Regions from separate parts of the Arthrobacter sp. TJ-236 genome, predicted to be linked through region 3. Evidence: riboswitches for the same ligand, from Rfam matches in the RefSeq annotation. Region 3 holds a riboswitch; each other region holds the start of a gene.
The links. A riboswitch is a leader RNA that binds a small molecule or an ion and turns the genes downstream of it on or off. The one in region 3 is predicted to bind S-adenosylmethionine.

Region 1 (6,959 bases), on a different contig from region 3:
TCACCTGGACTCCGTGCCGGGCGGGGGAGCCTTCGACGGTCCGCTCGGCGTCGCCTCGGCCCTCGTCGCCGTCGACCTCCTGCGCGAGCGAGGGGTGCAGCCCCACCGGTCGCTGGCCGTCGCCGTGTTCCCCGAGGAGGAGGGCTCGCGCTTCGGGGTCTCCTGCCTCGGGTCGCGGCTGCTCACCGGGTCCCTCGACGCCGGTCACGTGCGGTCCCTGACGGACGCCGACGGCACCACCTTCGCCGACGCCGCCCGGAGCGCGGGCATCGACGTCGACCACCTCGGCCGGGACGAGGAGGCCATCAGCAGGATCGGCGACTTCGTGGAACTCCACGTCGAACAGGGCCGCGGGCTGATCGACCTCGACTCCGCGGTCGCCATCGGCTCCTCGATGATCGGCCACGGACGCTGGCGCCTCTCGATCACCGGGCAGGGCAACCACGCCGGCACCACGCTCATGGCGGATCGCGCTGATCCCATGATCGCGGCCGCGCAGGTGGTCCTCGCCGCCCGGAAGGCCGCCGCCGAGCAGGACGGCGCCCGCGCCACGGTCGGGCGGCTCCAACCCGTCCCAGGTGGTACCAACGTGATCGCCTCCCGCGTGGACCTCTGGCTCGACGTCCGTCACGAGGACGACGCCGTGACCGCACAGCTCATCGAGAGGATCCACGGTCAGGCGCAGAAGATCTGCGCCTTCGAGGGCTGCCGCGCCACGTTGACCGAGGAATCCCGCAGCGGGACCGTCCGGTTCGACGGGGCCCTGCAGCGCACGCTCGGCCTCGCGCTCGGCCGGTCCTTCCCCGGCGCCCCGACCCTCCCCACGGGCGCGGGACACGACGCCGGCATTCTCGGCAGCATCGCACCCACCGCGATGCTGTTCGTCCGCAATCCCACGGGTATCAGCCACTCGCCCGAGGAGTTCGTGGAGCGCGAGGACGCCGACGCGGGAGCCATCGCCCTCGCGGACGTCCTCGAGGACCTGCTCTGACGTCGCCGTCCGGTCGATAGGTGTCACGCGCCTGGGCCGCCGGGATCGGGGGCCTGCTCCGGTGCCGCCGCGCTGGGAAACACCAGCCGCCGCTGGAATGATGGCGCCATGTCCACCGACCGACGCTCCTCCGATCGACCCTCCTCCGTCCCGACGGTCCAGCCGCCGCGACGCCGGATCACGGCCGAACTGCTGATCGTGCTCGGGCTCTCGCTCGGGCAGTCGGGCGTCTACGCCGTCGTGAGCCTCGTGGACAAGTTGTCCCGCGGGCCCCTGGCCGCACAGACCACCACGTTGAACCCGGTGCTCGACGACCGCCAGTACATCGACCTGACCTACCAGCTGCTCGGGATCTTCTTCGCGCTGGTGCCGGTCGCCCTGGTGCTGTTCCTCCTGAGCGGACAGGGGACATCGGCCTTCCGGCGTCTGGGGTTCACCTTCGACCGCCCGCTGAGGACCTTCGGTTTCGGTGTGGGCCTCGCCGGGATCATCGGCGTCGGCACGCTCGGCGTCTACGCGGCCGGCCGCGCTCTCGGCATCACGACGGCGATCGTCCCAGCCGCGCTCGACGAGTACTGGTGGACCGTGCCGGTGCTGGTGCTCTCCGCGGTGCGGCACGCCGTGTTGGAGGAAGTCATCGTGGTCGGCTACCTCATGCTGCGTCTGCGCGAACTCGGGTGGTCGACGCCCGCCATCATCATCACGAGTGCCCTCCTGCGGGGGAGCTACCACCTGTACCAGGGGTTCGGTCCGTTCATCGGCAACGTGATGATGGGGCTGCTCTTCGCCTGGTTCTACACGCGCACCAAGCGCGTCATGCCGCTCGTGATCGCGCACGCGCTGATCGACATCACCGGGTTCGTGGGGTTCGCCCTGATCGGCCCGGCCATCGGAATAGGTAGCTGAGCCAAGGCTTACCTTTTCTTTTATCGCGCACAAATCATGACTAAATTATTCGCAATTACCGGTGTTACCGTGAATTCATTCCGCAGAAGTACGGATTCCGCCGTCAGGATCCGCCGCACCCCCAGGAGGAATCATGAGCGTCGTCACCAGTGTCTCCGAATGCAGTGTCCACAACTGCTCCTTCAACCATGACGGCTGCACGGCGGTCGCCATCACGGTGTCCGGGAGCGAGGAGCACGCCTCGTGCGCCACGTTCATCGACACGTCCATCAGCGGCGGACTGCCGAAGATGCTCGCCCATGTCGGGGCGTGCCAGCGCTCGGAGTGCTCGTTCAACGCGGATCTCCTGTGCACGGCACCCGCGGTCAAGGTCGGTCCCGGCGCCGAGGCCGCCGACTGCCTGACCTATACCCACGCCTGAGCCGGCGCCGAACCACTGACGAACACAGAAAGGGACCGGCCGTCGGCCGGTCCCTTTCGTCTGAGCTTCGTCTGAGCTTCTTCTGAGCAGGGTGCTGCGTGCTAGATCTCGACCCGCCCGTGGGCGGTCTCGAACGTCACGGACATGACGCCCGGCGTGCCGTTCGGGGCGATCCACTGGACCTGGACGCCGTCGAGCGTCTCCTCGACCTCCGTGCCGAGCCACTCGGTGACGCGCTCGGACGAGCCGGCGATGGTCAGGCAGTCGAGCTTCACCGATGCGGCACGCGCGAGGGAGGGGTGCAGGGCCTCGGTACCCTCGTCCCAGCGGAGGAGGTAGGGCACCTGCGGATCGGCGATGAGGCCCTTGATGCCGATCTGCTGCCAGGAGAGTTCCTGGCCGTCGGGAAATTTGCGGTTGCCCGGGACGGCGCTGCGTCCGAGGCGTTCCTCGAACGGACCGAGATCGTCCACCGCGACGCACCAGCCCATCCAGCCGCCTCCGGCTTCGGAGCGGGCGCGGACGGCCTGACCGAAGGGGGCCTTGTCCGAGGCGGGGTGGTCGAGGACCTCCACGACCTCGAGGTACTGGCCGTTGACCAGGGGCACGATCATGTTCCGTGTACCGAAGCGGGGATGCACACCGCCTCTCACCGCGTCCGTCCCGAGCTTGGTCGAGATCCGCTCTGCCGTGGCGGCGAGACCGTCGGGTTCACAGGCGTACGACACATGATCCAGGCGCATGCCGATATCTTGGCACTAAGTGATCCACGTCTCGACTTAGGTTCGCCTTACTCGTTCGTCCCTTCACGAAGTGTCATACGGCTTGCCTCCTGCGGGGCCGTGCGCTTCCATGGAGTCAGGTCATGAGTGCCAGCACGAAGCCCCGGCTTGCTGGCCGGCAACCCTCCAACCGCGGTGGGGTGCCCCGGGTGAAGACCAGGCTCGACGCCGCACCGGCGTCGCGCAAGCGCGGGCCCGTGACGGCCCGGTGACCTGGGCGAGACGTCGGCAGGTTCCGGACACGAGCGAGGCCCCTTCCTACAGGGAGCATCATGTCCAACGAGTGGTCTTTCGAGACACGCCAGATCCACGCCGGCCAGGAGCCGGACTCCGCAACGGGGGCGCGCGCGCTCCCTATCTACCAGACGTCGTCGTTCGTCTTCCCGAGCGCGGAGAGTGCCGCCAACCGCTTCGCGCTGACGGAACTCGCGCCGATCTACACGCGTATCGGCAACCCGACCCAGGAGGCGGTGGAGACGAGGATCGCCAGCCTGGAGGGCGGCGTCGGCGCCCTGCTGCTCGCCTCGGGCCAGGCCGCGGAGACGTTCGCCGTGCTCAACATCGCGGAGGCGGGCGACCACATCGTCGCGAGCCCGAGCCTCTACGGCGGAACCTACAACCTCTTCAAGCACACGCTGCGGAAGTTCGGTATCGAGACCACGTTCGTCGAGGATCCGGACGATCTCGAGCAGTGGCGCGCCGCGATCAGGCCGAACACCAAGCTGTTCTTCGGCGAGGTGGTCTCCAATCCGCGCCAGGACGTCCTGGACCTCGAGGGGATCAGCGCGGTCGCCCACGAGCACGGGTTCCCGCTGATCGTCGACAACACGCTCTCGACGCCCTACCTGATCCGACCCATCGAGTGGGGTGCGGACATCGTGGTGCACTCGGCCACCAAGTACCTCGGCGGGCACGGCACGGCCATCGCCGGCGTGATCGTCGATTCCGGGAACTTCGACTTCGCGCGGTACCCGGACCGCTTCCCCGGCCTGAACACCCCCGACGAGAGCTACCACGGACTCGTCTATGCGCGTGACCTCGGGGTGGGCAGCGCCCTCGGTGCCAACCTCGCCTACATCCTGAAAGCACGCGTGCAGCTGCTGCGGGACCTCGGGGCCGCGGTGTCGCCGTTCAACGCCTTCCTGATCGCGCAGGGGCTGGAGACGCTCAGCCTGCGGATCGAGCGGCACGTCCAGAACGCGCAGACGGTCGCCGAGTGGCTGGAGGCCCACGACGACGTCGAGCGCGTGGCCTACGCCGGCCTCCCGTCCAGTCCCTGGTACGAGCGCGGCAGGAAGTACGGGCGGAACGGGACCGGCGCGATCGTCAGCTTCGACATCGCCGGCGGGCACGAGGCGGGCACGCGGTTCGTGGACGGACTCGAACTGCACTCGCACGTGGCGAACGTCGGTGACGTCCGCTCGCTCGTCATCCATCCGGCGTCGACGACGCACAGCCAGCTCGGCGCGGAGGCGCAGCTCACCGCGGGCGTGCGTCCCGGCCTCGTGCGGCTGTCCGTGGGCCTCGAGAACATCAACGACATCCTCGCCGACCTCGACGCGGGGTTCCGCGCCGCCAAAGGAGCCTGACCACCCGTGACCCACCCCCCTGTTGTCCTGAGGCCCGCGGCCGACGCCGCCGATCCCGCCGGAGACGGAATCCTCCGCGTCGCGTCGATCGGCCCGTTGGACCTCGAGACCGGGGGAGTGCTGCCCGAGGTGCACCTCGCGTACGAGACCTGGGGACGGCTCAACAGTGACGCCTCGAACGCCGTCCTCGTGCAGCATGCCCTCACCGGCAGCTCGCACGTGGCGCGGGGGGAGTCCGAGGAGGACGGCTGGTGGGACGGCCTGGTAGGTCCGGGCCGCACGGTGGACACCGATCGGTACTTCGTGGTGTCGGTCAACATGCTGGGTGGATGTTACGGCTCGACGGGGCCGGGCAGCCTCGCCCCGGACGGCACGCCCTGGGGTTCGCGCTTCCCGTTCGTGACCATCCGCGATTCAGTCCGCGCGGAAGCGCTGCTCGCCGACCTCCTCGGCGTCGGGCGCTGGCACTCCGTGCTCGGCGGCTCGATGGGCGGCGCCCGCGCCCTGGAGTGGGCCCTCGTGTTCCCGGAGCGCGTGGAACGATGCGCGGTCATCGCCTGCACCGCAGCCAGCTCGGCCGAACAGATAGCGTTCGCCCAGGCGCAGCTGCAGGCGATCCGCCTCGATCCCGCCTACCGTGACGGCGACTACTACGACGGCCCGCACCCGGACGGCGGGCTGGGAATCGCGCGGCGTATCGCCCATATCACGTACCGCTCCGAATTCGAGCTGGACGTCCGCTTCGGCCGTGCGGCGCAGGGCGACGAGCAGCCGCTCGGCGGTGTCCTGCCGACGGAGCGCGGCCGCTACCGCGTGGAGAGCTACCTCGACCACCAGGCGGACAAGCTGGTGGACCGTTTCGACGCCAACAGTTACGTGGTGCTGACCGAAGCGCTGATGAGTCATGACGCCGCCAGGGGGCGCGGAAGCCTCGAGGAGGCCCTGGGGCGGGCCACCGCGCGGTTCTTCGTCGCGGCCGTCGACTCCGACCGGCTCTACTTCCCCGTGCAATCCGAACGCCTCGCGGCCGGACTGCCCGGCGAGGTACCCGTGCACACCATCTCCTCACCCATCGGTCACGACGCCTTCCTCACGCAGATCCACCAGGTGGGAGCCGCCCTGGGGGCTGCGTTCTACGCAGGCTGACCGTCGGAGGATCGCGGGTTGGGTTTCCTGCGGCGGGCACCTAGGCTGGGAGCTAAGCCTGCTTAGGATTCAGGGGCGGGACCGCACCACGACGCACAAGGAGCTGTTCATGGAACTGAGCACCATCGGCTGGAACCAGGAAGCACGCGACAAGATCCTCCTCGACTCGGACCGAGCGCTGCAGGGCGCCGTGCGTGAAGCCGTCGAGACCATGGACGGCAAGACCCGCGACGAGGTGTACGAGTTCCTCTTCGCGAAGCTGCAGCCGCAGTTCGTCGACTTCAAGCCCGGGCCCGATCTCAGCGCTTGCGCGGACGCCGTCGCCAACGGTGAGGTGGACCTCGACGCCTGAGCGGCACGGGGTTCGCTGGCGGCACTGCGCACGTCGATTGCACTGCCATGATGACCGGTCGGGGACAACCCGACCGGTCATTCCTGTGAGGCGTCAGCCGCCTCGTGATCGGTCGGAGCGTCAGGCCCGTGCCGGAGGATGACGAGTCCCTCCTCCGCCCGCGGTTCCTCTAAGAGGGCAGCGAGAGTACGGACGTCCTGGTCCCGCAGCCGGTGCGCACCGGCCTCCCCGTTGCCCTTCCGCGTGCGTCATCGATCCAGGGCCATCGCCAGGGGCACATCGACCCAGTGCACGACGACGGCGTGGCCGGCGCGGTGCGCCCGGTCGGCCCACAGCTGTCGATCCGCTGCTCGCCAGCAGTTCCAGTCGAGGACGACGTCGTGCCCGGAGCCCAGCGCGCGCGTAGCGTTCCGCCACAGCGTCTCGCGCTCCTCGACCGCGGCTCTCCCGTACTCATCGGCGGCGTAGTCGAGGTGCGGGTACAGGCGGATCATGTGCTCGTCGAGGCCGAACCGCCGCGCGCCGGTCACCCGGGAGATGGCTCGCGCGACCGTGCTCTTGCCCGCGCCGTTGAAGCCGCACATCAGGTGCACCGTGGCCATGGGGGAGTCCTTCGATCGTCGTCGGTCGCGTCGATCGTCGTCGGTCGCGTCGGACCCGTCGGTCGCGCCGGTCGCGTCGGGCGCCTGGCCGCTCCACCCGACGCGTCCGGTCGCGGTTGCTGGCCGCCGACCCGCGGCGGCGGCGAGCGGACGGTTCAGTCCGCCGCGCC
Region 2 (6,959 bases), on a different contig from region 3:
CCGAGGACGACGACGACGGCCATGACGATGCCGACCATCGCGACGGTCTCGCCGTAGGCGGGAGCCAGCAGCGCGGGGAGGTCCCGGATGAGCACGTCCGCGCGGGGCAGCACGAGGGCGCTCATGCCACGCTCCCGACGGCCCCGGTGAGGACTCGCTCGGTGGCGCCGGCGGGCACCCTCCGGAGATCCGGCGTGCCGCTCAGGCCGCACCGGGCGAGCGCTGCTGCCACGCGGGCGTCGTCGTCCGTCCCGATGCCCAGGGTGGCGCTGCCGGTGTTGACCCCGTGCACCGTCTCGACGGCTGCACCGAGCAGGTGGACGGCGACCCCGAGCTCTGCCGTGACGCGCTGGATCCAGTCGCCGGGTACGGAGGTGGAGTCGTAGGTGACGAACCATGCGCGGGTTCCGCTCTCGGCACCGGCGTGTCCGCGGCGGGGCTGCAACGACCTCCCGAGCCGGGATTCGTGCGAGGTCAGCAGATCCACCAGGGAGCCCTGCTCCACGATCCGCCCGTGATCGAGCCGCGCCACGGTGTCCGCGACCTGACGCACCGTGTCCATCTCGTGGGTGATGAGGACGACCGTCAGCTCGAGATCGTCCCGGAGTTCTCGGAGGAGCCCGACGACGGAGCGTGTGGTGTCCGGGTCCAGCCCCGACGTGGCTTCGTCGGCGAGCAGGATGCTGGGTCGCAGGGCGAGCGCGCGTGCGATCCCGACCCGCTGCGCCTGGCCGCCCGAGAGCTGGAACGGGTAGTGCCCGGCTTTGTCGGCGAGCCCCACGCGGTCCAGCAACTCGTGCACACGGGCCGCCGTCTCCTGCGGTGTCACGCCGAGGAAATCGAGGGGCAGGGCGACGTTCTCGGCGGCCGTGCGCCGGCTCAGCAGACTCGAGGACTGGAAGACGGTGCCGATGCGGCGCCGTGCCTCGCGGAGGTGTTTCTCGGGCAGGCCGGACAGGTCCTCGCCGTTCACCACCACGGACCCCGAGGTGGGACGCTCCAGCAGGTTGATGCACTGGGCGAGGGTGCTCTTGCCCGCGCCGCTCGGTCCGACGACGGCCGCGATGCGCCCGGTGGGCACCTCGAAATTGAGTCGGTCGAGAACGGTGACGGCGGTGCCTCCGTGGCCATAGGTCTTGGTCAGGTGTCGTAGAGAGATCATGGGGTTCCTCGGAAAGGGCGGAGTGGATCGATAGAACGGCGCTGGACGGCGGCGCCGGGAATCTGTGCCGCAGGTTGACGCAGGACGACGGCGCCGGACGTCGGTTCAGGTGCGCGTCAGGTGCGCTTCAAGAGCGGACGGGCTGGAGTCGGTACCGCGCTCCGCGGTGATCCTCCGGCAGGCGGTCGCCCTTGCCGAACAACTTCTGACGCAGTGTCCCCTCGGCGTACTCCGTGGGATAGGCGCCGCGCTTCTGCAGCTCGGGGATCACGTGCGTGATGACGTCCTCGAAGGAGCCGGGCGTGATGGCGTAGGCGAGGTTGAAGCCGTCGACGTCGGTCTCGTCGACCCACGCCTGGAGCTCGTCGGCCACCTGGGCACCGGAGCCGACGATCCGAGGCCCGAGCCCTCCGATCCCCGCCCATTCCGCGATGTCGCGGACCGTCCACGGGGCGCCGTCGTCGTTCACCTTCTGGAAGTTCGCGACGGCGGACTGGATGGCATTCGACTCGACGTTGCCGAGTGGCTCGTCGGGGTCGTAGATGCTGAGATCGATCCCGAGCCAGCCGGACAGCAGCACGAGGGCGCCCTCGTAGCTGACGTACTGCTGGTAGTCGGCGTGCTTCGCCCGGGCCTTCTCCTCGGTCTCGTCGGTGATGATCGTGAGCATCGTGTAGATCCGCACCGCGTAGCGATCCCGACCCGCCGCCTCCACCGCGTCCCGGATACGGGACACGGAGTCCTTGAGGATGGCCTTCGTGGGCGCACCGACGAACACGGCTTCTGCGTTGCCGGCCGCGAAACGGACGCCGCGGGGCGAAGCTCCGGCCTGATAGATCACCGGGGTCCGCTGCGGCGACGGCTCGCTCAGGTGGATGCCGGGGACGGTGAAGTAAGTGCCGTCGTGCCCGATGTCGTGGACCTTGGCGGGGTCGGTGAAGACGCCGGTGGCGCGGTCGCGGACCACGGCGTCGTCCTCCCAGGACCCCTCGAGGAGCTTGTAGAGGACCTCGAGGTACTCGTCGGCGTGGTCGTAGCGCTCATCGTGTTCGAGCTGGTCCTCGTTGCCCATGTTCCGGGCGGCCGAGGGCAGGTAGCCCGTGACGACGTTCCAGCCCACCCGCCCGTTGGTGAGGTGGTCCAGGGTGGAGAGGCGACGGGCGAAGGGGTACGGGTGCTCGTAGGCGGTGCCTGCCGTGACGCCGAAGCCGAGGTGGTCGGTCACGAGGGCCATGGCGGAGACCAGCAGGAACGGATCGTTGACGGGTGTCTGCGTGCCCTGCCGGAGGGTCGCCTCGTTGGAGCCGCCGTAGACGTCGTAGGTACCGAGCACGTCGGCGATGAAGATGCCGTCGAACAGACCCTTCTCGAGCGTCTGCGCGAGATCGGCCCAGTACCGCAGGTCCTTGTAGCGCCAGGACTGGTCCTCGGGGTGCCGCCACAGCCCGGGCGACTGGTGGCCCACGCAGTTCATGTCGAAGGCGTTGAAACGGATGTGCCGTGCGGGAGCGGGCATGAAGAATCCTCGTGTCGAGGCACTGCCGTGGAGGGAGCGCCGTACTTGCCCGGCAGCTCAGCCGGACCGAATCCTCACCTGGGGCACCCCGCTACAGCGAGAGGGTTGCCGTCCAACGAACCAGGGTTTTGCGTTGGAACTCGTGATTCTGGGTCCGAGCCTAGGCCGGGTGTTCCGCGGACGTCCACCCTCCCGGGTCACAGTGCGTCACGAACCTCCGCTCCGGCGACGGGGTCACCAGCGGTCACCGCAGGTAGGAGGCGCCGTTCACGTCGATCACGGTGCCGCTGACCCAGACCGGCGCATCGGTGGCGAGCCAGGCCACCGCCTGCGCCACCTCCTCCGCCGTCGCGACCCGGTTGAAGGCGCTCTGGGCGCGCACGGCGTCGCCCGCGGGGCCGTCGAGCACGGTGCGGCCCATGGCGGTCTCCACGAAGCCGGGCGCCACGGCGGCCGAGAGGATGCCGTGCGGCGCCAGTGCCACCGCGAGCGACTGCGTCATGGAGTGCAGCGCCGCCTTGCTCGCGCCGTACGCGGGCGTGGTCGGCTCGCCCCGGTAGGCGCCGCGCGAGCCCACGGCGACGAGGCGGCCGCCGTCGGGCCCCTGGGGGCGCTCGATCAGGTGCCGCGCGACGAGCCACGCGAGGTTCGCCGGGCCGGTCAGGTTGACGGCGAGCGTGCGCTGCCAAGCGCGCTGCCACTCCTCGTAGGAGGTGGAATCGATCGGATGGGCAGTGAACACGCCGGCGTTGTTGACGAGCACGTCGACCCCGCCGAGTACACCGACGGCGTCCGTCAGGATGCGGGAGCAGGCCTCCGGGTCCGCGACATCACCGACGACGACGGCGTGGCCCTCCCCGGGAAGACCTGCGCGAACCGACTCCGCGGCGTCGACGTCCCGGCCCGCGTGCACGCCCACGCGGTGCCCGCGGCCTGCGAGTTCGACGGCGATGCCGGCGCCGATGCCGCGACTCGCGCCGGTGACCAGGATGCTCAGCGTCATGCTCCTGACGCTACAACCTGCACGGCTCCAGACGTCGGCCCTGTGCACCTGTGGATACTCCCGCCATTGTGGGAGTCACCCTTGCTAGGCTGGCTCACCACTTGCCCCTCCGCGTGCCGAAGGATGTCATGGAACCGTTCACAACCCACCTCGAGAGGGGCTTCCTCCGTCTGCGGTGGCGACGCGGAGTGGAGGTCACCCACCCCGTCGCCGTCGCTGCCGCCCGCGCCCTCGCCGAGCACCACGGCCCCACGGCGCTGCCTCTCCTCGTCCACATGCACGGGATCACGGGCATCACCCCGGAGGCACGGGTGGGCATGAGTTCGTACACCGGCTTCAGCCGCGTGGCCATCGTCGGCGAGGATGCCGTGGACGAGGTGATGTCCGGCTTCGCGCACCGCTCCCCCACGACATCCCGGTACTTCTCCTCCGAGGCCGATGCCCTGAGCTGGCTCGTCGATGCCCCCGGTCGGGATGCCGTCGCCACCCACCACGAGTCCCCTGCCGGTCAGGAATCGGCGCGTTGACCACCGGCGCTCGTCGATGCCAGAGTCGGGACCATGAGTGAGCACACGAAGGACGACATCTCCGTCAGCGACGACGGCGCGAAGACCCGCTACGTCGCTATGCTCGACGGCAACCCCGCGGGCATCGCCGCCTACGAGCGCTCGGGTGACACGATCGTCTTCACGCACACGGTCGTCGACGAGGACCTCGAGGGCAGAGGCATCGGCAGTGTCCTGATCCGGCACGCGCTCGACGACGCCCGATCGCAGAACCTCACGGTGGTGCCCCGCTGCGAGTTCGTGGCCGCGTTCATCGACGACCATCCCGAATACCAGGACCTCACCGACCGCTCCGCCTGAGCCGGACGAACCTCCGCGGCCCCCTACGGAGTGGAACCTGTCCGTCGGCGCCGCCCGCGTTACTGATCAGGCCGAGCCGCGTCGATCCGATAACACCGCGCGCGCTCGGGATCAGGCCGAGCTGCGTCCGCCCGCCGGAAGGGCCGCATCGATCAGCACCTCGGCCGCCTGACGCGCGTGGTCCGCCGCGCTAGCGGTGCCGGCGATCGCCGCCGTCGTCTGCGCTCCCTCCGCGAGGATGGACAGCTGCGGAGCCAGGTGCGACGGCGCCCCTGCCTCCTGCGCGAGCTCACCGACGTACCGCTGGAAGGACTCCTTGTGCTTCCGCGCGTACTCGGCGACGTCCGGGCTCACGGCGCCCAGTTCCGCGAAGCTGTTGATGAAGCCGCACCCACGGAACGAGTCCTGGCCGAACCACTCGGCCAGGTAGTCGAAGATCGCCAGGAGCCGGTCCCGTGGGGTGGACGCGCGGCGGACCCTGGCGTCCAGCCCGTCCGTCCAGGACGCGTGCCACCGCTCGAGGACGGCCATCACGATGCTGCTCTTCGAGGGGAACTCCTGGTACAGCCGCTTGAGCGAGACACCGGCCGCCGTGCGCAGCTCGTCCATGCCCACGGACTGGATGCCTCGGGCGTTGTAGAGCTCATCGGCGCTCGCGATGATGCGTGATCGCACGTCGTCGGAAATCATCCAGCCATTCTACTTGTTTTGAGAACGATCGTTCTATACTCTGTGATCAGCAGGAGAGAACGACCGTTCTCACCGCTCGAGGAAAGGACGCACGTCATGGGTTTCATCAAGGTCGGCACCGAGAACAGCACGGATCTCCACCTCTACTACGAGGACCACGGCACCGGTCAGCCGGTCGTCCTCATCCACGGCTACCCGCTCGACGGCGGCTCCTGGGAGAAGCAGACCGCAGCCCTCCTCACCGCCGGCTACCGTGTCATCACCTACGACCGCCGCGGCTTCGGGCAATCCAGCAAGCCGACCACCGGCTACGACTACGACACCTTCGCCGCTGACCTCAACACGGTCCTCGAGACCCTCGACCTCACGGACGCCGTCCTCGTCGGATTCTCCATGGGCACGGGTGAGGTGGGCCGCTACATCGGCACCTACGGAGAGGCCCGCGTCGCCAAGGCCGTCTTCCTCGCCTCGCTCGAACCGTTCCTCCTGCAGACCGATGACAACGCCGCCGGCGTGCCCTCGACGGTATTCGACGGCATCCGTTCGGCCGCCATGGAGGACCGCTACGCCTGGTTCACGAACTTCTACAAGGACTTCTTCAACACCGACGTCTACCTCGGCAACCGCCTCAGCGAGGAAGCACTCCGGGGGGCCTGGAACGTGGCAGCGGGCTCGTCCTGGTACGCCTCCTTCGCTGTCGTCGATTCCTGGCTGACCGACTTCCGCGCCGACATCGCCAAGATCACCGTGCCCACCCTGATCGCCCACGGCACCGAGGACCGCATCCTGCCCATCGACTCCACGGGCCGCGAGTTCACCAAGCACCTGCCTGCCGCGGAGTACGTCGAGATCGAGGGCGCACCGCACGGCATGCTGTGGACGCACGGCGCCGAGATCAACGAGATCCTGCTCCCCTTCCTCGCGAAGTAGCCGCACGAGCGGGAGGGGCGCCGGTTCGTCCGGCGCCCCTCCCGTCGTGGTCACGTCACACGCGTGTGCCGTGCGTGGACGTCAGAACTGGATGCCGCGCGTGAGTGCGCCGTCGATCAGCAGGTTGGCACCGGTGGTCCGGCTGGAGCGCGGGCTGGCGAGGAACACGACGGCGTCCGCCACCTCCTGCGGGGTACCCAGGCGGCCTGTGGGGTTGAGCCCGAGGGCCGTGGCGAACAGGTCCGGGTTGCCGCTCTCGATGCCCTGCCACACCCCGCCCTCGTGGTACGTGTTGCCCGGCGACACGGTGTTCGCGCGGATGCCCTGGCCCGCGAGCTGGAACGCGAGCCCGGCCATGTACCCGATCAGCGCGGACTTCACGGTGCCGTAGGGACCGGACGCGAAGTCCACCTCGCGTCCGGAGACGCTCGAGATCGCGGTGATCGACGGCGTCGGACTGTTCGCCAGGTGCGGCAGCGACGCCTTTACCAGGCGCACCGTACCGAGGAGGTCCACGCGCAGGCTCGCCTCCCAGTTCTCCTCGGTGTCCTCGATGGCGAGCGCGCTCACGTTGCTCACCACGGCGTCGATCCGGCCGAAGTCCGCCGCCACGGCCTCCACCCAGGCAGCGACCGCCGCGCCGTCACCGACGTCGAGCACGTACCCGGAGACCCGGCCCGACGACGACGCGAACGCCTGCTCCGTCGCCGCGACCTCCGCTGCGTTGCGCGCGCAGAACGCGACATGCGCGCCCTCCGCCGCGAAGGACTCGACGATGGCGCGGCCGATACC
Region 3 (6,959 bases):
CACCCACGACATCGTGCTGTGGAACCCGCTCTGGGCGGCGCTCTGTGGTGACCCGTCCCGCCTCGTGGGCATGGAGCGCAACCTCGTGTGGCGGTACTTCACCTCCGGCCACGAGGGCGTGGACTTCGACCGGCAGCACGCGGAGGATTTCGCCGCCGACCTCGCCGCGGACGTGCGAGCGGCCACGGGCAGGTACCCGCGCGACCCGCACCTGCAGCGTCTCGTCTCCCGGCTGCGTGCGGCGTCCCCCGACTTCGAGCGTCGATGGTCGGAGGCGAGGGTCGCCGAACACCGGTCCAGCCGGAAGACGATGACGGACACGCCGGTGGGACCGATCACCGTGGATTGCGACGTCCTGTCCGTCCCCGGCGGGGACCTCCGGATCGTCGTCTACACCGTCGCGCCGGGCAGCGAGGACGAAGCACTGCTCGACCTGCTGAGGGTCACCGGGCTCCAGACGCTCTCACCCGAGCCGGTGCCGGACCCCGAGCGGGTGCCGGACGCCGTCAGGAGGTGAGCTGGCGCTTCGAGGAGATGACGCCGGTGTTGAAGCCCGCGAGGTTGAGGCCCCCGTGGAAGCGCGCGTGTTCGATCTTCAGGCACCGGTCCATGACAACGTTCAGCCCCGCGTCCTCGGCGGAGCGGGCAACGTCCTCGTGCCAGGAGCCGAGCTGCAGCCACAGCGTCTTCGCACCGACCGCCAGCGTCTCCTCGAGCACCGACGGCAGATCGTCGTGCTTGCGGAAGACGTCGACGACGTCGGGCACCTCGGGGAGGTCCGCGAGGGACGCGTAGGCGGGCTGCCCGAGGATCTCCTTCGCCACCGGGTTCACGAAGTACAGGCGGTAGGGCGAGGAGGACTGCAGATAGGTGGCGACGAAGTACGACGCCCGGGACGGCTTGTCAGAGGCGCCGACGATCGCCACCGACCGCGCACGGCGAAGGAGTGCCAGGCGCTCGGGAGCCGAGGGCCCCTCCCAGGTACGGATCGACTGCGTGCCGCTCATGCTCCCACTCCCACTGCGCGCGTCACCGATGCGTCGTCGTCGTTCTCGCCCGCCGCTTCCTGCGGCAGGTCGTCGAAGGCCTCGTCCGGGGTGTCGACGGCGAGGGTGAGCGCCTGGTCCAGGTCCCACAGGATGTCGTCGAGATCCTCGAGGCCCACGGAGATCCGCACGAGGTCCTCGGGGACGCCTGCCGCGGCGAGCTGCTCGGTGGAGAGCTGCTGGTGCGTCGTCGAGCCCGGGTGGATCACGAGGGTGCGCGCGTCACCCACGTTCGCGAGGTGCGAGGCGATCTGCAGCGACTCGATGAACTTCTGGCCCGCCTTCCGCCCGCCGGTGACGCCGAAGCTGAACACCGAACCCGGGCCCTGTGGCAGGTACTTGCGGGCGCGTTCGTGGTGCGGGTGGGATGGCAGCCCGGCGTAGTTGACGTACTCGACGCGCGGATCCGCCTCCAGCCACCGTGCGACGGCGAGGGCGTTCTCGAGGTGCTCGTCGAGGCGCTGCGCGAGGGTCTCCACGCCCTGCAGGAGCTGGAAGGCAGACATGGGGGAGAGCGATGGCCCGATGTCGCGGAGTTGCTCGGTGCGCAGCTTCGTGAGGAAGCCGTACTCGCCGAAGTTCGCCCACCACTGGATGTTGCCGTAGGAGGGCACGGGTTCGGTCATCATGGGGAACTTGCCGTTGCCCCAGTCGAACCGCCCGCTCTCCACGATCACTCCGCCGAGCGTGGTGCCGTGCCCGCCGATGAACTTGGTGGCGGAGTGGATCACGATGTCCGCGCCGTGCTCGATGGGCCGCACGAGGTACGGCGTACTGAGGGTCGAGTCGACGATGAAGGGCACGCCGGCGTCGTGGGCCACCTTCGCCAGCCCGGCGAGGTCCGCGATCTCGCCAGAGGGGTTCGCGATGACCTCGGCGTAGACGGCCTTGGTGTTCTCGCGGATGGCGGCGGCGTAGTCGGCCGGATCGGTACCGGGAACGAAGGTGGTCTCGATGCCAAACCGGCGCAGCGTGACATCGAGCTGCGTCACCGTCCCGCCGTACAGCTGGGAGGCGGCGACGATGTGGTCGCCCGCCTGACAGAGGGCCGCGAGGGTGATGAACTCCGCACTCATGCCCGACGCCGTCGCCACCGCACCGATACCGCCTTCGAGGGACGCGATGCGCTCCTCGAAGGCCGCGACGGTGGGGTTGCCGATGCGGGAGTAGATGTTCCCGTACTTCTGCAGCGCGAAGAGGTTGGCGGCGTCATTGGTGTCCTTGAACACGAACGACGTCGTCTGGTAGATCGGGACGGCACGCGCGCCGTGCGTGGCGTCGGGAGTGCCGCCGGCGTGGAGCGCGCGGGTGCGGAAGCCGAAGGAGCGGTCAGCCATCAGAAGCCTGCCTTGCTGGTCTGGAGGGTGGGAGGGAGCGCGAAGTCGACGCCGGCCTTGCGGGCGGCGTCCGCCTCGAGTTCGCGGACGATCGGGAGGATGTCCCGGCCGAACGCGGCGACCTCCTCCTGGAAGTGGAGGTAGCACGTGAGGAAGAGGTTCACGCCGATCTTCTTGTACTCGACGATCCGCTCGGGCGTGCCGATGAGCTGCGTCCGGAAGCCGTCGTTGTACTGCACGAGGTCCTCGAAGGAGGAGTCAGCCCACATGCCCTTGCCGTCCTTCGTGGAGGCGCCCGCCTCCTGGACGGCGTCGCGGAACCCCTCGACGGCCGGGCGGTGCGCCTTCGCGACGATCTCACGGAGCGTCTCGCGCGCCTCCTTCTCGGAGTCCCGTGCGATCACGAAGCCGTTCAGGCCGAAGCGCGAACGGCGGCCCGCCTCGAGGGCGGAGGCCTGCACGCCGGCGATGTTCTCCTTGAACCCCTCGAGGTCCTTGCCATTGGAGAAGTACCAGTCGGCCACGCGGCCAGCGGTGGCCTGGGCGGCCGTCGAGTTGCCGCCGAAGAAGATCTCGGGGTGCGGCCGGCCGGGCACGTCCACAGGGGCCGGGCTCAGGGTGAAGTCCTTGATGTCGTAGTACTTCCCCGCCTGGCTGTAGCCCTGTTCCGTCCAGAGGCCGCGAAGCACGCGGATGAACTCCTCGGTGCGGACGTAGCGCTCGTCGTGCTCCAGCCACTCGAGGCCGAAGTTCACGAACTCGTCCTTCAGCCAGCCGGAGACGATGTTCACGGCGGCGCGACCGTTCGAGATGTGGTCGGCCGTGATGATGAACTTCGCGAGGACACCCGGGTGCCACATGCCGGGGTGGACGGCGGCGATCACCTTCAGCTTGTCGGTCGCCGCGAGGAGGGCGAGGGAGAAGCTCGTGGCCTCGTGCTGCTTGTCGGCGCCGTAGGACGCCGCGTACCGGGTCTGCGAGAGCGCGTACTCGAATCCCGCGTTCTCCGCGATGCGGGCGAGATCCCGGTTGTACTCGAAGTCCCAGCTGGTGCGCTGCTCGATGGTCGAGACCACCAGGCCACCGCTCACGTTGGGCACCCAGTAGGCGAACTTCAGGGGAGTGGACAGGTCTGCGACGCTCATGGATCCTCCATCGGTCTGGCAGTAGCACCCTACTGTCGCCGCGGTACGCGGAGGCCAGGGTTGCTGCGGCGTCAGTGAGCCAGATCTCTCAGCCGCTCGGGATGGTCACTCCCGAGTCTGACAGCCGCTCCGGGGGGATCCAAACAATGTGTCTCCCCACGAAGAGGCTCTCGATGCAGCGACCGTGCCGGTTCCGCGCAGGAATCACGCAAGTTCGCGCGCGTCATGCGAGGACGCGCCCGAGCACGTTGACTTTGCTGTCGCCGTCGCTCCTCATGGTGCTGGGAGCGCCTCCAGCCGGGGTTGAGAGGCTCACCCGTCATCGACACGTCCCACTCGAGGAACACCATGAAACGCCTCACCACGGTGCCGTCGCGCGCCCGGAAATTCGCCCTTCTCTGCGCTGCCATCACGGCAGCCACCCTCCTGACCGGCCCAGCCGCGGTCGCAGCTCCTCCGGTCACCGGCATCAGCGCGCCGACCGTCCTCGCGCCCTACCCGGGTATGGGGTTCTACACCCCGAAGCAGGGCCACGCCGCGGACTCGCAGCGGCAGGTGGACGGCCTGCGGACGAGCGGCAACCTGCTGCAGGCCGCCAGGTTGAGCTCGATGATCGCCACTCCCACCGCCAGCTGGCTGGTGGGTGGCACGCCGTCGTCCGTCACCGCGCAGGTGCAGAGCACCACCACGGCAGCCGCGGCGAGGAACCAGATTCCCGTGTTCGTGGCCTACAACCTGCCGTTCCGCGACTGCTCCCAGTACTCGGGTGGGGGCGCGCTCGGCCCCGCAGAGTACCGCCGGTGGATCGACGGCCTTGCAGCAGGAATCGGCCAGCGCCCCGCACTCGTGATCCTGGAGCCGGACGGGCTCGATCTGATCCCGTGGCACACCGACGTACGGGGTACGCAGGACTGGTGCGCGCCGTCCACCGCATCACCCGCGACAGCTGCGGCCGAGCGCTATGCGCTCCTGAACTATGCCGTGGACACGCTCTCGGCGCTGCCGCGGGCCACCGTGTACCTCGACGGCGGCCACAGTGGCTGGCTGGACGTCGGCGATTCCGTGAGCCGGCTCGTGAAGGCCGGCGTGCAGAAGGCGGACGGCTTCTTCCTCAACGTGTCCCACTTCGAGACCACGGAGAAGCAGCTCAGCTACGGCAGTTGGGTGTCGAAGTGCATCCACTACGCCACCAACACGGCCGACGGCGGCACCCGCCTCGGCCGGTACACGGACTGCGCGGGCCAGTACTACCCGGCCTCTCCCACGGACGTCAGTACCTGGGGTAAGACCGACGCCTGGTACACCGCGAACGTGGACCAGGCGGCGGGAGCGCCGACGGCGGCCCGGCCGCTGACGCACTTCGTGGTGGACACCAGCCGCAACGGCAAGGGAGCCTGGGCTCCGCAGGCAGGGGCCTACCCCGACGCCGAGACGTGGTGCAACCCTCCGGGGCGCGGACTGGGCTACAAGCCGACGACGACGACCCTCCACCCGCTCGCAGATGCCTTCCTGTGGATCAAGGTGCCGGGGGAGTCCGACGGGCGGTGCACGCGCGGGCTGGATCGCGGCGGCGTGGACCCGGCCTGGGGGCGGATCGACCCCTCGGCGGGAGCCTGGTTTCCGGAGCAGGCCCTGGGGCTCATCGCGAACGCCGGTCCCACGACCAGGCGGTAGTTGACGGTCAAGGCGGTGGTGTACCTGCTTGCGTGGAGACCTTCCTCCCGCGCACGCGCTGAAGGTGCACAGTTGGGTAGTCTCGACTGGGAAGCAGCGAGGCTCAGGGGGAAGCGCGTGTCCTACATCAGTGAGGAGATCCTTGGCGTTGCCAGGAGTTCGTCGAACTTCGGCGCGCTAGAGGAGATCGAACCCCTTCTCGCAATCTACGGCGCGGGCGCCGAAGGGACCATCTACACCGATCCCAACGGGGCATTGATCAAGTGCCGCCAATTCGGTGAGGTACTGACCGAGCAGTTGCTTCGCCGGACCAGCACCGTTGTCGCCAGCACCAAGCAGGTGGACCGCATCAGCGCGCTCGCCTCCGCCGGAGTGCTGCAGGCTGGTCCGATCACCGCTCTGCACACCATCCGAAGGACCGGCAACGACGCGACCCACAGCCACCTCTTCAGTACCCGACTCGCTTTGGAAGCCCTGCGGGCGTGCTGGGATCTCGGCGATCTGCTGTATCGGGCGGTGACGGGCGACCGATCCGTTCGCACCTTCGTGCCGCCGAGGTCAACCCAGAATCCGGTTGCGGGGACCTCTGAGGACAGAGCGCAGCAGACCGTCATCGACCGCCAGTTGCTCGCTAGCCAGCAGGAGCTCGCGGACGCGCTGACAGTGCTGGACAACGCCACCTCCGTTGCGCAAGCGGAGGTGCAGGCGCGGGAGGATGCTGAGTCACGGCTCGCCGTCGTACTGGAGCAGCAGGCCGCCGCCGCTGCAGAGCTTTCGAAGCTGCAGAGCCAGCTGGCCGCGCTGCAGGCGGCGCAACCTCTTGTGACTGAGACGCCGGACAGGCCAACCGTCGCCGCACGGCAGGCCTTCATCGAGAGGGCACGTGCACCCCGTCCCTTATCCGAGGTGCAGGCCCGCAGGAACATCGACCGAATGCTTCGTGCGTCCGGCTGGGTCATCCAGGACTACCGGGACCTCGCCCCGATGGCTGCGCCCGGTGTGGCGGTTCGTGAGTTCCAGCTGAGGTCGGGATACGCGGACTACCTGCTGTATGTGGACGCGAAGCTGGTGGGCGTGCTGGAAGCCAAGAAGGAGGGCGTGACACTCACGGGGGTGGAGTGGCAGACGTCGAAGTACGCGTCCGGGCTTCCGGCCGAGGCTCAGTTGGCAACGTGGCGGCGGGACTCGCCGCTCCCGTTCTGTTACGAATCGACCGGTGCCGAAACAAGGTTCACGAATCTGCTGGATCCGGACGCCCGGTCGCGAGAGGTTTTCAGCTTCCACCGCCCAGAGACCATGCGGAAGTGGATGGACCAGGCGGATGCAGCACCCGCGCAGCCGACGTTCAGCGCGCGACTCCTCGGGATGCCGGGGTTGATCGAGGAGGGACTGCGTCCCAACCAGATCGAGGCCGTACGGGGCATTGAAATGTCGCTGAAGGATCACCATCCGAGGGCACTGGTGCAGATGGCCACCGGAGCAGGGAAGACCTTCACGGCGGTGACCGCCGCCTATCGGCTGATCAAGCACGCTGGTGCCTCCAAGGTGCTGTTCCTGGTGGACCGCAACAATCTGGGGCTTCAGGCGGAAAGCGAGTTCTCGCTCTACCAGACCCCCGATGATGGTCGCCGTTTCGGGGAGGTCTTCCCGGTGCAGCGATTGGCAGGCCGCACAGTCGCCGATTCCAGCAGTGTGGCCATCTCCACTATCCAGCGCCTGTTCCGCATGCTTCAGGGCGAGGACCTGCCTGTGGCAGA
Region 4 (6,959 bases), on a different contig from region 3:
GCGGAGAAGACGGGCGGGGTGCTGCTCGACGTCGGCCCGTTCCTGTTCACCGAGGGCTCCGTCGCGGCCGGGATCGCGGTGGGGTTGCGCGGGCTCGCGCTCGCGCTGCCGGGCATCTTCATCCTGCTCACCACCGATCCCACGGACCTCGCCGACGCCCTCGCCCAGAAGCTGCACCTGCCGCACCGTTTCGTCCTCGGCGGGCTGGCGTCGCTGCGGCTCGTCGGCCTGCTGGTGGAGCAGTGGGAGACACTCGGACTCGCTCGGCACGCACGCGGCGTCGGGTCGGGCGGTTCGGTCGTGGCGCGGGCGCGGAACCTGATGGGGCAGTCGTTCGGCCTGATCGTGCAGGCCATCCGACGCGCCACACGCCTCGCGACGGCGATGGAGGCGCGAGGGTTCGGCGGAGCAACGCGCACCTGGGCGCGGGAGAGCACCTACTCCCGGCTCGACGCCGTCGTGGCCGCCGTGGGGCTCGTGATCGCCGGGGGCGCGGCGACGGCGGCCGTGCTGGCCGGGACGTGGAACTTCATCCTGTCCTGAGCCGCCGCACGGGCCCCGGCCCGCTCTCCGGTATTCCCTGCTCCGGTACTACTGCTTCCCGCGGGAGATCAGGAGCGCCCGCAGTTGTCACGGGACTCGTGCAGCCCACTCAGGGTGAGGATGGTGTCCACGACGACGTCGAGTGGTGCGGTCGCGTCGATCACGACATCCGACCCGGAGACGTTTTCTCGGTCGGCATTCAGGCGCATGATCAGCGCGCGCTCCGCGTGACGTTTGAACCCTGCCCACTCGTCGTCGGGCCGTTGATCCAACCGGTGCGCGAGGGTCTCGGCGTCGACCCGCAGAACGAACACGCCGTCGAAGACATCGAGGAAGGAGTGGACGTTCCGTGATCCGCCACAGAAGAAGGTCACGTCCGCCTGCTGATCAGCCGCGAGCGCTCTGACCTTCGCCATGTCCCACAGGTGATGGTCATGCGCGGCGGTGCCCGTGATCCCGGTGGTCGGTGCGCCTGTCAGCGGGTCGCCCTGGTAGGCGAGCTCCCGGTCACCGTGGATCGAGTGGTAGCCGCGTCTCGCCAACTCCTCGCAGACGGCCGTCTTCCCGGTCCCGGATCCGCCCTCGATGAGAAAGTTGCGTGTGCCCACACCGAAGGGTAGCCAGTGCAAGCCGACAATGACCGACTCAAGCGGCCGCTACTGCCCGCCGGGCGACGACGAGCTGCCAGCCGGGACGTAGCGTTCTGCCCGCACCCCCGAGGCGAAGTCGGTGATCCCCACGAGCCGCAGGTCGAGCGGCTTCGCGAGTCCCTCGAAGAGCCGTGGTCCGTGGCCGACGAGCGTCGGGGACACGACGAACTCGTACTCGTCGATGAGTCCCGCGTCGGCGAGGGCGAGAGGCAACGTGACACCGCCGACGTACAGCCCGTCACCCGGTTGCTCCTTCAGCTTCCGGACCGCCTCGACAGGGTCGCCGGTGAGCGACTCGGTGTTCCAGCCGTCCGGTTCGCGGGTGCTCGACACCAGGTACTTCCTGGCCGCGCTGATGGACTCCTTGAAGGGCTGCATCCAGGGCGGAAGGTCCTCAGCCGTCCGCCAGAACTCCATCAGCTCGTAGGTGGTGCGGCCGAGGATGATGGCGTCCGCACGGGCGATGGTCTGCGCGGCGTGGTGATGGGTCTCTTCGTCCACGGTGCCGGCCGTGTGGTCGACACAGCCGTCGAGCGAGACGTTGATCGAATAGCGCAGAGGTCGCATCGACCCAGGATCACACGCGGGCCTGTCGCGCGGATAGCACAGGACCTCGGAGCGGACCAGACTGGCGCCCCACGGGGAGGTCACGGGGTGGTGAGTAGGATCGGGAAATGACCAGCACCGAGAACGATCCGCTGCCCTACCCGGAATTCAACGATGCGGGCGAGCGGAATCCGGTCCGCCATCCACTGACGGAGGCCTCCGAGCAGTGGGAAGTGGACACGGTCCAGGCTGCGGAGTCCCTGGAGCCCGAGGAGCCGTGGAGCCTCGGCACGCCCACGGCCGAACCGGAGGAGAACTAGCCACTACTCTCCGGAGTCGGTCGGTGAGGTTCGCGGCACCACGACCTGCATCCGCAATCACTCCGGAACGGCTGTCGCGAGCCGCCTGGCCCGTCAGCGCCGGAACGCTCTCCGAGCCAGTCCGTTGCCGAGGAACTGCACGGCCTGTACGAGGATGATGATCACGATCACGGCCGCCCAGGTCACCACGGGGTTGAACTGCCGGTAGCCGTACTGGATGGCGAAGTTGCCGAGCCCTCCGCCGCCCACCACGCCCGCGACCGCGGACATGTCCACGAGTGCCACCACGATGAACGTGTACCCGAGGATCAGCGGACCGAGGGCCTCGGGGATGAGGATGGTGAGGATGATCCGCAGGCGGCCGGCACCCACCGATCGCGCCGCCTCGATGACGCCGGGCTGGACCGTCAGGAGGTTCTGCTCCACGATGCGGCTGATCCCGAAGGCCGCCGCGAGGGAGAGCGTGAAGATGATGGCGCTGTTCCCGATGCCCGTGCCCGTCACCAGGCGCGCCAGGGGTTGCGCCGCCGCGAGGAAGATGATGAACGGGATGGGCCGGAAGATGTTGACCACGAGGTTCAGCACACCGAACACGGGCCGGTTCCCGAGGATGCTGCCGGCCCGCGTGGTGTAGAGGCCGAGCCCCAGCAGCAGGCCGCCGAGCCCGCCGAACAGCAGGCTGAGGCCCACGATGTAGAGCGTCTCGTACGTGGCCTCCCACAGCTGCGGGGTGAGGGGGATGAGGTCGTCCATCAGGAGAGCTCCTTCACGGTGGTGCGAGCGGCGAGGCCGGCCAGCGCGGCGTCCACCTGGGCGTCGGGTCCGGTGAGGGCGAGCGTGAGGTGTCCGAAGGCGCGGCCGCGGATGTCGTTGATGCCGCCGTAGATCAGTTCGAACTCGACGCCGGCGGAGGCGAGCTCCAGGAAGACGGAGGCCTGGGAGGCGTCGCCGTCGCGGAAGGAGAATGTCACGATGCGCCCGGCGTGGCGCTCGCGGAGCGCCGCGAGTTCGTCCGGCGCCGGGATGCCTCGCACCACGGTGGCGACGAACCGCTGGGATGAAGCCTCCTGCGGATCGGAGAAGACGTCGAACACGTTGCCCTGCTCCACGATGCGCCCCCGGTCCATGACGGCCACCTTGGTGGCCAGCGTCTGGATGACATCCATCTCGTGCGTGATGACCACGATCGTGATGCCGAGGTCCTCGTTGACGCGGCGGAGGAGCCGGAGCACCTCGTGCGTGGTCTCGGGGTCGAGTGCGGAGGTCGCCTCGTCCGCGAGCAGGATCTTCGGCGAGGTGGCCAGTGCCCGGGCGATCCCCACCCGCTGCTTCTGCCCGCCGGAGAGCTGCTCCGGGTAGGCGGAGGCCTTGTCGGCGAGGCCCACGAAGGCGAGCAGCTCGGTGACCCGGGCCTGGATCTCGTCCCGGCTCCTGCCGGCCACGCGCAGCGGGTACGCCACGTTGTTGAACACGGTCTTCGCGCTGAAGAGGTTGAACTGCTGGAAGATCATGCCGATGTCGAGGCGCAGCTTCCGCAGCCTGCGGTCGGGGACGCCGGTGACCTGCTGGCCGTCGACGACGATCTCGCCCGACGTGGTGCTCTCCAGGGCGTTGATGAGGCGGACGAGTGTGCTCTTGCCCGCTCCCGAGTAGCCGATGATGCCGAAGATCTCGCCGGCCTCGATGTCCAGGCTGACGTCGTCGATCGCGGTGATCGGGGGATCGCCCCGGCGGGCCGCGGGAAAGCTCTTGGTGACGTTCCGCAGTTCGATGAGCGGCATGGTCGCCTTTCTGACATGCCGACGGCCGGCCGGGGTGCGGCCGGCCGTCGGCGGGTGGGGGGGCGGTCAGCCCTGGGCGCGGGTGTCTTCCTCGACGCGCTCGAGGGTGGACTGCAGTTCCTCGGCGGGAACCTTCACGAACTCGGCGGTCCCGCCGGAGGTCTCCTGGACGTCGTCGAGCACGGCCTGTGTGTCCTGGTAGATGCTGACGAGGCGCTGGTAGGTCTCGTTGTCCTTCTCCTCGTTCTGGGATGCGAAGACGTTGACGTAAGCGGCCGACGCGGGATCGCTCGGGTCGTCCTGCGCGATGGCGTCGTCGAAGCTCAGGCCGGCGTCCTGCACGAAGTCGTTGTTGATGATGGCCGCCGCGACGTCGGGGAGCGACGTCGGGGTGAGCGCGGCATCCAGCGTGGTGACGGTGACGCGGGATTCCTCGGCGATGACGTCGTCGATCGTGGAGAAAGCGCTGCCGCCGTCGCGCAGGGTCAGCAGACCGGCCGACTGCGCCACGAGGAGGCCACGCGCGAGGTTCGACTCGTCATTCGGGATGGCGATGGTGGCGCCGTCGGGGATGTCCTCGACGGACTCGTACTGCGTTGAGTAGAGGCCCAGCGGGTAGATGGCGGTGGAGCCCACGGGCACGAGGTCGGAGTCGCTCGAGACGTTGTAGCGCGCGAGGTACACCAGGTGCTGGAACTGGTTGAGGTCCAGCTCGCCCTCGGAGAGCGTGGGGTTGGGCTGGGTGTACTCGGCGAAGTCGACGATCTCCACCGAGATGCCTTCGTCTTCGGCGGCCTGCGTGAAGGTGGCCCATTCGGGGTCACTGGCGCCGACGACGCCGATGCGGACGGTCTCGGAGCCACCGGCGGAGTCCCCGCCGGAGAGGCCGCAGGCGGTGGTCAGGGCGAGGAGGGGGACGGCGGCGGCGGCGAGCAGCCTGCGTGAGGTGATCATGGGTGTGTCCTTCGAGATGGCGCGGAGGTACCGCGGAACTGCAGGGGGGCGTGACGAGGGAGGGCGCGCTGCCGACGGGGCAGCGACGGGATGGGAATGACTTTGAGGTGACACGCTCGCTGTTCTGGGCTGAGCGTTGGGCGGTCCCTCCAGGGACAAGACCCCTCGGAGGACCGCACGACGCCGTACTTGCCAACCGGGGGACTTGACCCGGCGGCCCAATCTTCACCTGGAGCACCCCACTACGGGAGAGGGTTGCTGTCCAACCGGCCAGGGCCTGTGGCTGGAACTCATGATTGCTAGGACGACGCTAGGACATCGGAGTGCGGCGGGTCAAAAAGGCCGGGGGAAGGAGCGTCATGCAGCGCCACATCGAGCACGGGCCGCCAGCGCACCCTCAGCGATGCGTGACCAAGGGCTGACGGCCGAGCGTCAGGACCAGATGTTGAAGCAGTTGCCACAATGGAGGTGTGGAGGACCTCCGGTCTCCGGCTGGTGGGATCGATTCGAGGATCAGGTGTCGCACCGCCTACTGAGGGCACGACGCCGCCTACCAACAGCGCGATTGAGCCGGTGATGAATTCGAGCGACGGCGCAGGGGATCGGAACGCGACGGAGATACTCACCGCGATCTTCAGCATCGCTGGCTGATCGAGGAAGACGACTTCGAACGGGACAACACGCGAGAGCGAGCAGATTTCATCGTTCCTGGCGCAGCCTGACACCAACGGCCTTTCGATGTCGCAGGTGTCACTCGTGCGACCCAGATCCCGACGAACCACCGATCGGCGCCTCTGAACTCTGGTCGGTCGAATCAACCAAACATGTAGATCGCCGAACAGCACTGCAGAGCCCGCTCCCGAGTGGGTCAGACGAAGCGGTCCACGAGATCGCTCAGTTCCGCCGTCAGCGCCGCTGAGGTGCGCAGCTCCTGCCCATCGAGCGACAGGACGGGAGCGAGCAGCCGGATGCTCGAGATGAGCCACACGGCGTCGGCGTCGAGGAGGTGGTGCGGCTCGAGCGGGCCGTACCCGAGCTCCCAGCCTTCCCTCTTCGCCGCGGCGAAGAGCGCGCTCTGCGATGTCCCGGCGAGGATGCCGCTCTCGAGCTGCGGGGTGAGCAGGGTCTTCACGCCGTCGCGGTCATAGGCGAGGAGAACGGTCGACGTCGGGCCCTCGAGCACCTTGCCGTCGGACGAGGTGAAGATGACGTCGTCGGCGCCCTGCGCCTTGGCGTAGCGGACCGCCGCCATGTTGACGGCGTACGAGAGCGTCTTGGCGCCCATCAGTAGCCACGGCGCGCGCTGCGCGACGGTGCTGTCGTACCCGCGTTCGAGGAACAGGACCTTCAGGCCGGCCTCGCGCTGCCGGGCGGTCGCGGCGGGCACCGGCGCCACCTGGACCCACGCCGTCGCGCGCCCCGAGCCCTCGACGCCGCGCGTGGCCATCAGCTTGACGACGGCGGTGGTCCGCTCGGGTTCGGCAGCAGCGAATTCGCGCAGCCCGGTGCGGATGGCACGGCCCCAGGCGTCGGCGTCGGGCACGGTCAGGTCGAGGGCCGCGGCCGACGACGCCAGCCGGTCCAGGTGTGCCTGCTCCTTACGCGGTGCCCCGTCCACGGCGAGCATCGACTCGAAGATGCCGTCGCCGCGCGTGGCTCCGAGATCGGTGGCCATGAGCTGTGGTTGCGTCGCGTCGACGACCCTGCCGTCGCGATGTGCCGGGTCGAGGAACACGAGGACTGTCATGACGGACAGCGTATCCGCAGCTTCCCGCCGATCAGCGGAGGCCGGTGCGGCGTCACAGCCGTTCGGCGCCCGCTGCAAGGGCAGGGCGTCGCTAGTCCTCCGTGGGCTTGCGGGGGGTCAGGTAGGTGGAGCCGTCCGGGTTCCTGACCACCGTCCACTGCTCGAGCTCGGCCTGGCGGCGGTGGTGCGCCTCGTCGTCCTGGTAGACGATCGGCCCCGCCGTCGAGCCGCCTTGCGCCGGCCCGAAGAACATCCTCAGCTTGCCGGTCGCCGCCATGAAGCGGGCCGAGAAGGGTTCCTTCTCGCTCATCGTCGTGTCCTTCCTGTCGGGTGGTGCCGGGGGATCGGAGGCGTCACGGGGTGCGCGCCGGGCGACCGGGCAACGTGGTCCCTGTGGCGCTGATGATGCCGTGCATCG

Region 1: linked by a shared signal. The riboswitch ahead of AC4D16_RS11455 (bifunctional o-acetylhomoserine/o-acetylserine sulfhydrylase) and the one ahead of sfnG (dimethylsulfone monooxygenase SfnG) in region 3 are both predicted to bind S-adenosylmethionine.
Region 2: linked by a shared signal. The riboswitch ahead of AC4D16_RS09535 (LLM class flavin-dependent oxidoreductase) and the one ahead of sfnG (dimethylsulfone monooxygenase SfnG) in region 3 are both predicted to bind S-adenosylmethionine.
Region 4: linked by a shared signal. The riboswitch ahead of AC4D16_RS07510 (MetQ/NlpA family ABC transporter substrate-binding protein) and the one ahead of sfnG (dimethylsulfone monooxygenase SfnG) in region 3 are both predicted to bind S-adenosylmethionine.

The regions. Positions count from the first base shown of each region.
Region 1 covers NZ_JBZCNI010000002.1:612,615-619,573, forward strand. The annotation lists gene AC4D16_RS11435 (allantoate amidohydrolase) at 1-991, shown strand, start outside; gene AC4D16_RS11440 (CPBP family intramembrane glutamic endopeptidase) at 1,100-1,897, shown strand; gene AC4D16_RS11445 (DUF1540 domain-containing protein) at 2,031-2,318, shown strand; gene AC4D16_RS11450 (VOC family protein) at 2,420-3,061, opposite strand; SAM riboswitch class IV at 3,180-3,296, shown strand; gene AC4D16_RS11455 (bifunctional o-acetylhomoserine/o-acetylserine sulfhydrylase) at 3,373-4,689, shown strand; gene metX (homoserine O-acetyltransferase MetX) at 4,696-5,835, shown strand; gene AC4D16_RS11465 (hypothetical protein) at 5,945-6,187, shown strand; gene AC4D16_RS11470 (P-loop nucleotide/nucleoside kinase family protein) at 6,436-6,959, opposite strand, start outside; gene AC4D16_RS11475 (SGNH/GDSL hydrolase family protein) at 6,945-6,959, opposite strand, start outside.
Region 2 covers NZ_JBZCNI010000002.1:166,869-173,827, reverse strand. The annotation lists gene AC4D16_RS09545 (methionine ABC transporter permease) at 1-125, opposite strand, end outside; gene AC4D16_RS09540 (methionine ABC transporter ATP-binding protein) at 122-1,162, opposite strand; gene AC4D16_RS09535 (LLM class flavin-dependent oxidoreductase) at 1,290-2,678, opposite strand; SAM riboswitch class IV at 2,715-2,826, opposite strand; gene AC4D16_RS09530 (SDR family NAD(P)-dependent oxidoreductase) at 2,923-3,681, opposite strand; gene AC4D16_RS09525 (SpoIIAA family protein) at 3,810-4,208, shown strand; gene AC4D16_RS09520 (GNAT family N-acetyltransferase) at 4,242-4,547, shown strand; gene AC4D16_RS09515 (TetR/AcrR family transcriptional regulator) at 4,659-5,237, opposite strand; gene AC4D16_RS09510 (alpha/beta fold hydrolase) at 5,334-6,167, shown strand; gene AC4D16_RS09505 (SDR family NAD(P)-dependent oxidoreductase) at 6,249-6,959, opposite strand, start outside.
Region 3 covers NZ_JBZCNI010000003.1:430,886-437,844, forward strand. The annotation lists gene AC4D16_RS14260 (helix-turn-helix transcriptional regulator) at 1-517, shown strand, start outside; gene AC4D16_RS14265 (CoA-binding protein) at 507-1,007, opposite strand; gene AC4D16_RS14270 (O-acetylhomoserine aminocarboxypropyltransferase/cysteine synthase family protein) at 1,004-2,383, opposite strand; gene sfnG (dimethylsulfone monooxygenase SfnG) at 2,383-3,528, opposite strand; SAM riboswitch class I at 3,533-3,636, opposite strand; gene AC4D16_RS14280 (glycoside hydrolase family 6 protein) at 3,877-5,202, shown strand; gene AC4D16_RS14285 (type I restriction endonuclease subunit R) at 5,320-6,959, shown strand, end outside.
Region 4 covers NZ_JBZCNI010000001.1:1,592,938-1,599,896, reverse strand. The annotation lists gene AC4D16_RS07540 (energy-coupling factor transporter transmembrane component T family protein) at 1-543, shown strand, start outside; gene AC4D16_RS07535 (AAA family ATPase) at 612-1,151, opposite strand; gene AC4D16_RS07530 (dihydrofolate reductase family protein) at 1,200-1,760, opposite strand; gene AC4D16_RS07525 (hypothetical protein) at 1,868-2,059, shown strand; gene AC4D16_RS07520 (methionine ABC transporter permease) at 2,153-2,812, opposite strand; gene AC4D16_RS07515 (methionine ABC transporter ATP-binding protein) at 2,812-3,840, opposite strand; gene AC4D16_RS07510 (MetQ/NlpA family ABC transporter substrate-binding protein) at 3,907-4,794, opposite strand; SAM riboswitch class IV at 4,975-5,092, opposite strand; gene AC4D16_RS07505 (aminodeoxychorismate lyase) at 5,663-6,541, opposite strand; gene AC4D16_RS07500 (hypothetical protein) at 6,633-6,851, opposite strand; gene AC4D16_RS07495 (MarR family winged helix-turn-helix transcriptional regulator) at 6,895-6,959, opposite strand, start outside.